3 regions of the Pantoea sp. YU22 genome follow, and region 3 is predicted to be linked to each of the others. Evidence: predicted binding sites of a transcription regulator. Region 3 holds the regulator's gene; each other region holds the start of a gene.

Evidence for each region. Region 3 encodes CRP, which controls carbon source genes, mostly activating them, when cyclic AMP is high. Its sites were predicted from a motif close to ATGTGANNNNNNTCACAT; they were not measured.
Region 1: the regulator CRP is predicted to act here: its motif matches at 1,862-1,879, upstream of rhaB (rhamnulokinase).
Region 2: the regulator CRP is predicted to act here: its motif matches at 1,967-1,984, upstream of psiE (phosphate-starvation-inducible protein PsiE).

Annotation. Positions count from the first base shown of each region.
Region 1 covers NZ_RYDU01000001.1:796,957-800,234, reverse strand. The annotation lists gene rhaR (HTH-type transcriptional activator RhaR) at 24-896, opposite strand; gene rhaS (HTH-type transcriptional activator RhaS) at 911-1,732, opposite strand; gene rhaB (rhamnulokinase) at 2,023-3,278, shown strand, end outside.
Region 2 covers NZ_RYDU01000002.1:458,664-461,941, forward strand. The annotation lists gene ubiA (4-hydroxybenzoate octaprenyltransferase) at 29-895, opposite strand; gene ubiC (chorismate lyase) at 926-1,438, opposite strand; gene psiE (phosphate-starvation-inducible protein PsiE) at 1,508-1,918, opposite strand; gene EKL29_RS06600 (Na/Pi cotransporter family protein) at 2,208-3,278, shown strand, end outside.
Region 3 covers NZ_RYDU01000007.1:19,590-22,867, reverse strand. The annotation lists gene EKL29_RS11870 (YccS/YhfK family putative transporter) at 1-1,490, opposite strand, end outside; gene crp (cAMP-activated global transcriptional regulator CRP) at 1,549-2,181, opposite strand; gene EKL29_RS11860 (OsmC family protein) at 2,482-2,886, shown strand; gene EKL29_RS11855 (phosphoribulokinase) at 3,122-3,278, opposite strand, start outside.

The sequences.
Region 1 (3,278 bases), on a different contig from region 3:
GGAACCTGCTGGCAACCTCTTTTTCAGGACGGCGCGCGGTCCTGTGCTGAGCTTCCCGAGCGCTGCGGCACAAACCGCTGGCGCCAGGCGCTGGGCGTTAAACCCGTTTCGCGCGTAAACACTACCGAAAAATAGTTGCTGTCGTCGAAGCCGCAGCGCGCCGCCACTTCACTGATCAGACAATCCTGGGTGCGCAGCAGATATTTTGCCTGACAAAGCTGCAGCTGCCGCAAATAGTGACCGACCGTCATTCCGGTCTGCTGGCGAAAGAGCTGCTTCAGCGCGCGTTCGTTCAGCGAATTTTGCTGGCAAAAGGTCGCCAGATCGAAAGGGCGCGCCACCGCGCCCTGTAGCGCCGACATCAGTAGATCGAGCTGCTCGCCTTCCGGCAGCGCCCAGGGGCGATCTGCCGCATAGCCGTGGCGGCGAAGAATAAGCGCCAGCTGTAAAAAAAGCGCTTCCGTAAGCTGAATGGAAAGGGGATCGCTCTTGCGGCTTTCGCGCTCCAGCTGGCTAATTACGCCGCGCGCCAGCGCCATACCACGGGTGGTCAGACGCCAGCAGCCCGGCGCGTCAACGCCTTGCGGCGGCAATAGCTGCCCCCAGTCGAGAGCAAGACCGAAGCGATCGCGGCAGTAGAGGATATTGTCCAGCACCAGGTCGTTGACGCTGTCGTAGCTGTGGCAATCCTGGTCGCGAATATAGAAGACGTCGCCGCAGGTAATCAGCCAGGGGCGATCGTTGAGAATATGCAGGCCGTTGCCGCGCCAGACGATGACAATTTCGCTAAACTCATGCCGGTGGGCGGGAAAAGAGGGTTGTGGCATACGTTCAGCCACCGTAACCGGCAGGCCAGGCGCGGGAAAATAGTCGTCCCGACTCAGTATCAGCGTCATCGCTCGCTCCTTTTTTACATCATCTGCTGGCGCTCCGCTCGCGGTGCGCAGCCAAATTCACGCCGAAACAGAGTAGAGAAGTGGTTGCTGTCGCCGAAACCGCATTGAAAGGCGATATCGGTAATACGCAGATCGCTGTGGCGCAGCAGATGCCGCGCCTGCAGCAGCCGCAGGCGGTTCAGATAGCGCTGTGGCGTACTGCCTGTTTGCTGCTTCATCTGACGATGCAGCGTGCGCAGCGACAGCGAAAAACGGTCAGCCAGCGCGTCCCACAAAATATCTTCACTGTAGTGATCGTTAAGCCAGTCGAGCAGACGGTGCAGGCGGGCTTCCTGATCCTGCGCCTGTTCATTGCGGCACGCTTCGCGCAGCAAAACCAGCAGCTGCAAGAAGAGCTGCTCCTGGCGAGCCTGCTTCTCCAGCGACCAGCCCTCATCCTGCCGCATCTTCGCCACGACATCCAGCGCCTGCGTCATGGCTTTGCTATTTATGCGCCAGTGCGAGGTGTAATTGCCCTCTCGCTCGTTCGGCAGCAGCGCCTGCAAACCCGAAAGAAAGCGAAAGGCGGCAGGGCTGCGGTAGAGCACGTTGGTCAGGCAGAGATTATCCGTCTGCTCATACAGATGCCGATCGTGGTCGCGCACGAAGCAGACGCAACCGGCGCACAGCGTTTGCGGCTGGCCGTTGAACACATGAATGCCCGAACCCTGTTCTACCAGCACGATTTCATGGAAATCGTGGTGATGCTCGGGAAACGCCTGCTGCGGCACACGCGGTTCGATAGCGATAGCGTAATCGCCCTGAGGAAAGAAATCGGCGCTGTGTAAAATCGTCATAGTGGCCTCGTTCGTTTAACAAAAGCGTAACCGAGTCTACTCAGCGCCCACGCCGCTTACCTTGAATTTTGTACTGCGAAGCGCAGTAAATTCGCTTTTTATTCAAGATATTCCCGCCAGATAAAAGAATTGCGGCGAAGCTCACATCTGTCGCCCTTACGCCTCTGTGATCTCTCTCACGAACATCTTTGCAAACCTGCCAGCGGCATAGCCGCGCTGGCAGTACGGGGAAGGTGGCGAACACGTAACGTTTTTACTCTGTCAGCATCATATCTAAGGAAGAACGGGCCATGAGTAAGCGAAATATCGTTGCGGTTGATTTGGGCGCATCCAGCGGACGTGTGATGCTCGCCCGGTGGGACGCCGCATCACAGCAAATCGATCTACGCGAGGTGCGTCGTTTCGCCAGTCTTCGCGAACGTCGGGGCGGCTATGACTGCTGGGACCTCGACCATCTTGAACGCGAGATCCGCGCCGGGCTGGCGCAGCTGGGCGATGAAGGCATCGTGCCGGACAGCATCGGCATCGACACCTGGGGCGTTGATATGGTGCTGCTGGATAAGGCGGGCAATCGGGTCGGCGAAGCGGTGAGCTATCGCGATAAACGCACCCACGGGCTGATGGAGCAGGCGCTGCGCGATCTGGGTAAAGAGGCTATTTATGGCCGCACCGGCATTCAGTTTCTGCCGTTTAACACGCTTTATCAGTTCCGCGCCCTGAGCCAGCAGCAGCCTGACTGGAAAGAGCAGGCCGCCCATGCGCTGATGATCCCCGACTATCTGCACTATCGCCTGACGGGCAAGCTCAACTGGGAATACACCAACGCCACCACCACGCAGCTGTTGAATATCGAAAGCGGCGAGTGGGACGCCGAATTGCTCAACTGGGCAGGCGCGTCGCCTGCGTGGTTCGGTACGCCCACGTCGCCGGGCAATGTTATCGGTTACTGGCAGAACGCCAACGGCGTCGACATTCCGGTGATCGCCGTTACGACGCACGATACCGCCAGCGCAGTGCTTGCCACGCCGCTGACTCAGGAGAACGCGGCCTATCTCAGCTCCGGCACCTGGTCGCTGATGGGATTCGAAAGCCTGCTGCCTTACGCCAGCGCTGCCGCGCTCCAGGCTAACATTACCAACGAGGGCGGTGCAGAGGGCTATCGCGTTCTGAAAAACATTATGGGGCTCTGGCTGCTGCAGCGGGTCTGCGCCGAGCTGCAGATTGACGATCTTTGCACGCTGATTGCGGAGACGCAAAAAGAGCCTGCCTGCCGCGCGCTGATCAATCCTAACGACGCGCGCTTTATCAATCCCGACAGCATGGTGAACGAAATTCAGAATGCCTGCGCCGAACAGCATATGGCGGTGCCGCAGTCCGCCGCCGCGCTGGCGCGCTGTATTTTCGACAGCCTTGCGCTGCTCTACCGTGAAGTGCTTAACGAACTGGCCGGGCTGCGCGGTAGCGCGTTTCGTCAGCTGCATATTGTAGGCGGCGGCAGCCAGAACCAGTTTCTCAACCAGCTTTGTGCCGACGCCTGTGAAATACC
Region 2 (3,278 bases), on a different contig from region 3:
AGCCTTGTTGCTCGCTGGATTAAAGTACTTAAAACAGCTGGCTGAACGGCGGCGTATTCAGCACCACGCCGATAAAGATCACCAGCCCGACATAGTTATTGTTAAGGAATCCCTGAAAACAGGCGTCGCGCTCACGGTGGACAATAAGTTTTTGCTGGTAAACAAACAGCACGGCGGCACCCAGCAGCGACCAGTAAAACAGCGCGTTAAGCTGCATCAGCGAACCGACCAGCGCCAGCAAACCCAGGGTTGCAAACTGCAGCAGGCCGATAATCAGCTTGTCGTAACGGCCAAACAAGATCGCCGTTGATTTGACGCCGATTTTAATATCGTCGTCGCGATCCACCATCGCGTATTGCGTATCATAGGCGACGGTCCAGCAGATATTAGCCAGAAACACCAGCCAGCATTCTAGCGGTAAGGACTTACTAACCGCCGCCCAGGCCATAGGGATCGCCCAGCCGAATGCCGCGCCCAACACCACCTGCGGCAGATGAGTATAGCGCTTCATAAAGGGATAAGACCACGCCAGCGCCAGACCGCCCAGCGAAAGCAGGATGGTCATCAGGTTCATGGTGAGGACCAGCGCGAACGCCAGCAGCCCCAGCAGCACAAACAGGATTTTCGCCTCTTTCTCACTCACCGCGCCGCTGGGTAGCGGACGACCGGCGGTACGCTTTACGAAACCGTCGACCTTGCGATCGGCAAAATCGTTGATGACGCAGCCCGCCGCGCGCATCACAAAGACGCCAAGCACAAACACTACCAGCACCCGGAACGGCGGAACGCCCATATCCGACAGCCACAGCGCCCACAGCGTCGGCCACAGCAGCAGCAGCGTGCCGATCGGTTTATCAATACGCATCAGGCGGCTATAGGCCTGAAACTTGCTCATCTCTACGCTCTTTTGCACGTTAAATCTTCCTCAGGCCAGGTCGCGATAGAGCGGCGAGGCAGGTAAAAACAGTTCCGTCAGCAGCAGCGGCTTGCCCGACAGCCGCAGCCGCGAGCGCCGTCCCCAGAGCGCGCCGACGCTGCCGGGTTCGATAAAGTCGCGGCTTAAGGTCGAAGAGGAGAAGAGATAGCGGCCAAGCGGGCGCGTTCCCAGCTGTTGCAGCATCTGCTCCGGGCCGTTGAGCGTGCTCTCCGGCACCAGCGTGCGGCCAATCAGCCAGGGCTCGTCGTCACCGCACAGCACGATCTCGCGCAGCCAGAAGCGCGTATCGTCAGGCAGAAGCGCCCTTTCATCGATAAGCTCATCGGCGTTAATAAAACCTTCGCGCATCGGCCGCACCGTCACTTCCTGACAGTGCTGCTCGAAACGGCGCGTCATGGAGTCCTCTTCCATCAGCCAGTCCAGCAGCGGCGCGGTCAGCGTCGGATGCGTGGATGGCAGCCAGTTGAGCGCGCGTAATAAGCTGAGCGCCTCTTGCGACATATCACCACTCCCGTCAATTTTGAGGGCAACAGTGTAGCGCAGAGGCGCGGCGGGCACACCTGGCGACGTTTATTCGCGCTTCAGGCGGTTACTGTTGGCCAGCCACAGCGTCACGACCAGAATCAGAATGGCGCCGGAGTAGCAGAGCGTATCGAAGGGATTTTTGTGATCGACGATAATCAGCCGAATAATCGCCGTAATGCCGATATAGACAAAATAGCGCAGCGGAAAGTGATAGCCCGACTGGAAGTACTTCACGATCAGGGCGATAAATTCGAAGTAGAGGAAATAGATCACAATTCCCTCAATCAGCAGATAGGACGACGCCTGCTCGCCGGTGTTCAGCAACACGTTAGCAAGGTGCAGCGTCTCTTTGCCAAGAAACACCGCCAGAATCACCGCCAGCGCCAGCAGTCCCAGATTCAGCACCCATTGCAGCGCCAATGCGATGTACTGACCGCCGGTGGGTTTAACGTTCATGACTGGCCTCCATAATGGCTTTCCGTAAAAGATCGCCATCATGCTGTAATGTGATGCAGATCACAAGATTCCCTGCTCTGGCCTTGCTGCCGCTGCGGTTAAGAAGCCAGCATTTATCCCCCTCCTGCCTCAGAGAACTGGTCTACAGTTAAAGAGTCGGCAGCGTGCGCAGGTCCCTTAAAACTCAGGAAAAATTGCGCCCCGCCCGACGGCTCTCTTTGCAGATTGCTCTTACCGTCAGGCTGGCTCTCTGCTGCTTTTTAGCCTGACGGTTATGGAGTGGCGTGACGTGTTGACCTTGCTCAATCTTCTCTCTGCCGTCGCCCTGCTGGTCTGGGGCACCCATATCGTGCGCTCCGGCATTATGCGCGTCTTCGGTGCCGATCTGCGCCGCGTGCTTAGCCGCAGCATTGAAAAGAAACCCATGGCGTTTCTGGCGGGCATCGGCGTGACGACGCTGGTGCAGAGCAGTAACGCCACCACGCTGCTGGTCACCTCTTTCGTGGCGCAGAAGCTAATGCGCCTGGCGCCTGCACTGGTCGTGGTGCTGGGCGCCGACGTCGGCACCGCCATCATGGCGCGTATTCTGACCTTCGATCTCTCCTGGCTGTCACCGCTGTTTATCTTTTTCGGCGTCATCTTCTTTCTGTCGCGCAAGCAGACGCGCGTCGGGCAGATGGGGCGCGCCAGCATTGGGCTGGGACTGATTCTGCTGGCGCTGCAGCTGATTGTCAGCGCCGCCAGGCCTATCACCCAGGCGGCGGGCGTGCAGGTGCTCTTCTCCAGCCTGACCGGCGATATCATGCTGGATGCGCTGATCGGCGCGCTGTTCGCCATTATCAGCTACTCCAGCCTGGCGGCGGTGCTGATTACCGCTACGCTGACTGCTGCAGGCGTCATCTCGTTTAAAGTGGCGCTTTGTCTGGTAATCGGCGCTAATCTCGGCAGCGGTCTGCTGGCGATGCTCAACGCCAGCGGCTCCAATGCCGCAGGCAAACGGGTGGCGCTCGGCAGCCTGTTGTTTAAGCTGCTCGGCTCGCTGGCGATGCTGCCCTTTGTCAATCTGCTGGCGCCCTGGCTGGATAAGATGCCGGTCAATGACGAAGAGCTGGTGATCTTCTTCCACGTCTTTTACAACCTGATCCGCTGCCTGGTTATGGTGCCCTTCGCCGAACCGATGGCGCGGCTCTGTACTCGCCTGATCCGCGATGATGCCGAAGCGGATATGACGCTCAAACCGCGCCACCTTGACCGCAGCGCGCTGGATACGCCTGCCCTGGCGCTGGTCAACGCCGCGCGCGAGGCGCTGCGCATCGGCGACGTGCTGGAAATGATGCTGGAGGCGTTCAGCAAGGTGGTA
Region 3 (3,278 bases):
GCGATAAGGCATCCCATCAGGGTATCCATCAGGCGTGGCAGTAAAAACTGCGCGCCGTTTAGCGACAGCAGCTGCAGCGAGTAAACCGCCGTGACGGTAAAGCCGATCATCGACCAGCCGTAATATTTACGCGTCACCAGATAGCTCAGCAGCGTCACCACCAGCATAAACAGCAGCACCAGCGATTCCGGTACCGCGAAGCGCAGCGAGGCGGCGGCAATCACCAGGCCGGCGAAGGTGCCCAGCGCCCGGTGCTGGATCCGCACCCGCGTGGCGCTGTAGCCGTTCTGGCTGACAAACATAATGGTCATCAGGATCCAGTAGGGCTTGGGGATATCGAACAGCATCGCCAGCGCGCTGCCGAACATCAGCATCACGGCGAAGCGCGCCGCCGTGCGCAGCGCAGAGGACTTCAGCGACAGATAGCTGCGCAACGCGGCAAGCAGCGGCAGACGGCGCTGGCGATCGGTCATCAGGTCGCGCTGATAGAGCGGTTTTTGCGTGCGCAGCACGCGCGCGATGCGGCTGAAGTGGTAGAAGCAGAAGTGGCCCACCGGGTTATCGGGATGCTGACGGGCGATCTTCTCCAGCGCGCCGAGCGGCTTATCCATATCGAAACGGCTCGGCAGCTGGTGGTAAAGAATGGCGTCGGCGAGCGCGCGCAGTCGTGCCGAGATAATGTTGGCGTTCCAGCGTATTACCGCTTCTGCATGGCTGCGCTCTACCAGTTTCTGCACCTCCTCTGGCTGATGCAGGCTGACAGAGATATGCTCCTGCAGATCGAGCGCCACCTGAAAAGCGCGCGTCAGCCGTTTATGGCTGTTGTCGCGGCTGGCGGAGAGCATATGCATCTGCTGATAGCAGGTGTTAATCAAATCGACCGCTTTCTGCTGGCGCGCCAGCAGCGGGGGCAACGCTTTTTCCGGATCGGTAAGCTGGGTCAGCAGCGTATATTTCGCGTCGCAGTAATCCGCCAGTTCGCGGTAGATCAGGCTCAGGGTTTCGCGCATCGGCTGCTCTTTCCACAGCCAGAACCAGAACCAGTTGAAGAGTCCATACCAGAGCGTGCCGCCGATATAGAGCAGCGGCGGCACATAGATCGGCATGCGGCCGATCAGGCTTAGCGTAAAGATGGCCGCCACCAGCGTCCCTGAGAGCAAACGCCCGTGCAGAGGGCTGATTTCGCCGGTAACGCCCAGCAGCAGCGGCAGAACAAAGAGCACGGCAGGCAGCGGCACGCCTTTCAGCGTTAAGAGCTGGATCAGGAAACTGCCGAGCGCAAACAGCGAGCCGCCGACAATCAGACGTTTGAAGAAGCGTTTGTGCGGCGTATCCAGGCCCGCGACGTTACAGCAGGCAGGAACGAGAGAGAAGAGCAGCCCTTTTTGCAGATCGCCGAACAGCCAGCCGAGTGCCACGGGAATGCACAGCACCAGCGTCTGCCGCAGGGCATAGTTAACTTCGGGGTGATAGATGATTCGACGCCACATCACTTCGCTAAAAGCAGTAACGGCGTGACTGAGAAATCACGCCGTGAGTGAGAGGAAATCAGCGGGTGCCGTAAACGACAATGGTTTTGCCGTGTGCGGAAATCAGATTCTGGTCTTCCAGCATTTTCAAAATGCGGCCCACGGTTTCGCGTGAGCAACCAACGATTTGGCCAATTTCCTGACGAGTAATTTTGATTTGCATGCCGTCGGGATGCGTCATGGCGTCTGGCTGTTTAGCCAGGTTAAGCAGGGTTTGTGCAATACGTCCGGTAACGTCGAGGAAAGCTAAATTGCCTACTTTTTCCGATGTGACCTGCAGACGGCGCGCCATCTGCGACGAGAGACGCATTAAAATATCCGGGTTCACCTGGATAAGCTGACGGAATTTCTTGTAGGAAATCTCCGCCACTTCGCACGCGGTTTTAGCGCGTACCCAGGCGCTGCGCTCCTGACCTTCTTCAAACAGGCCAAGCTCGCCGATAAAATCACCCTGATTCAGGTAAGAGAGGATCATCTCTTTGCCCTCTTCATCTTTGATAAGTACCGCAACGGAACCTTTCACGATGTAGTAGAGGGTTTCAGCCTTCTCACCCTGATGAATCAGCGTACTTTTGGATGGATATTTGTGAATATGGCAATGGGACAGGAACCATTCGAGTGTAGGGTCTGTTTGCGGTTTGCCGAGAACCATTCGCTATTATCCTCTGTTGTAATCGTGCCCAAAACGCGGGGGGATTATTCCCTGCCAGGCGATGAAAGCTTCAAGCGTTTCTCCTGAAGGAGATTATTCGGGCCTTATTTTGCGGCAGGCGCTTGATGTGTCCCGTCTTCGTCCTTAACAGAACGAACTATTTTCAGCACTGTTTGTAGCACAGCTTTTGCCGACTGTCTTCTGTTGTCTCGCTTCAGCAAAGGGGGGATTACTCTGGATTGCTGTTTGTCAGGTGAACGCGTACTCTGGCGGCAAACGGGCTATTCTTGAGGTGGAAACATGCAGGCACGAGTGAAGTGGGTCGAAGGGTTAACCTTTCTCGGCGAGTCGGCGTCGGGACATCAGATTCTGATGGACGGCAACTCCGGCGATAAAGCGCCAAGTCCGATGGAGATGGTGCTGATGGCGACGGGCGGCTGCAGTGCCATCGACGTGGTCTCTATTTTACAGAAAGGGCGCAACGAGGTGGCGGACTGCGAGGTGAAGCTGACCTCAGAGCGTCGCGAAGAGGCGCCGCGTCTGTTTACCCATATTAACCTGCACTTTGTGGTCAGCGGCAAAGCGCTGAGCGATAAAGCCGTGGCGCGCGCGGTAGATCTCTCAGCGGAGAAGTATTGTTCGGTGGCGTTAATGCTGGGCAAGGGCGTTGAGATTACCCATAGCTATGAGGTGATTGAGCTGTAAGGCTGGTTGCCTTTAGCAACGAGCTCGCGCGGGTGAAATGGGCCGATCGCAAAGTCGCTCAAGGCATCCATGCGCGCTCGGCCCGCGACATCCTTGTCGCGGGACGCTTTGCTCCTCTGCCCATCTCACCCGCTCTTTGCGTTCCGGATGCCCTCTTTTGCGTCTTTGCGATCGGGCCTTGCCATCCGCGACCACCTCGGTCTTACCACCTGCGACCACCTGCGACCACAGCCGGTCAGGCGATCTGCTTCCCTTCCATCAGTCGCTGCACCAGCGGTGCCATAATCAGCTCCATCGCCAGCCCCATTTTACCGCCCGGCACCACCAGGGTATTCATATGCGAAATAAACGAACCCTGCAGCATCGCCAGCAGATAGGGGAAGTCGATATTT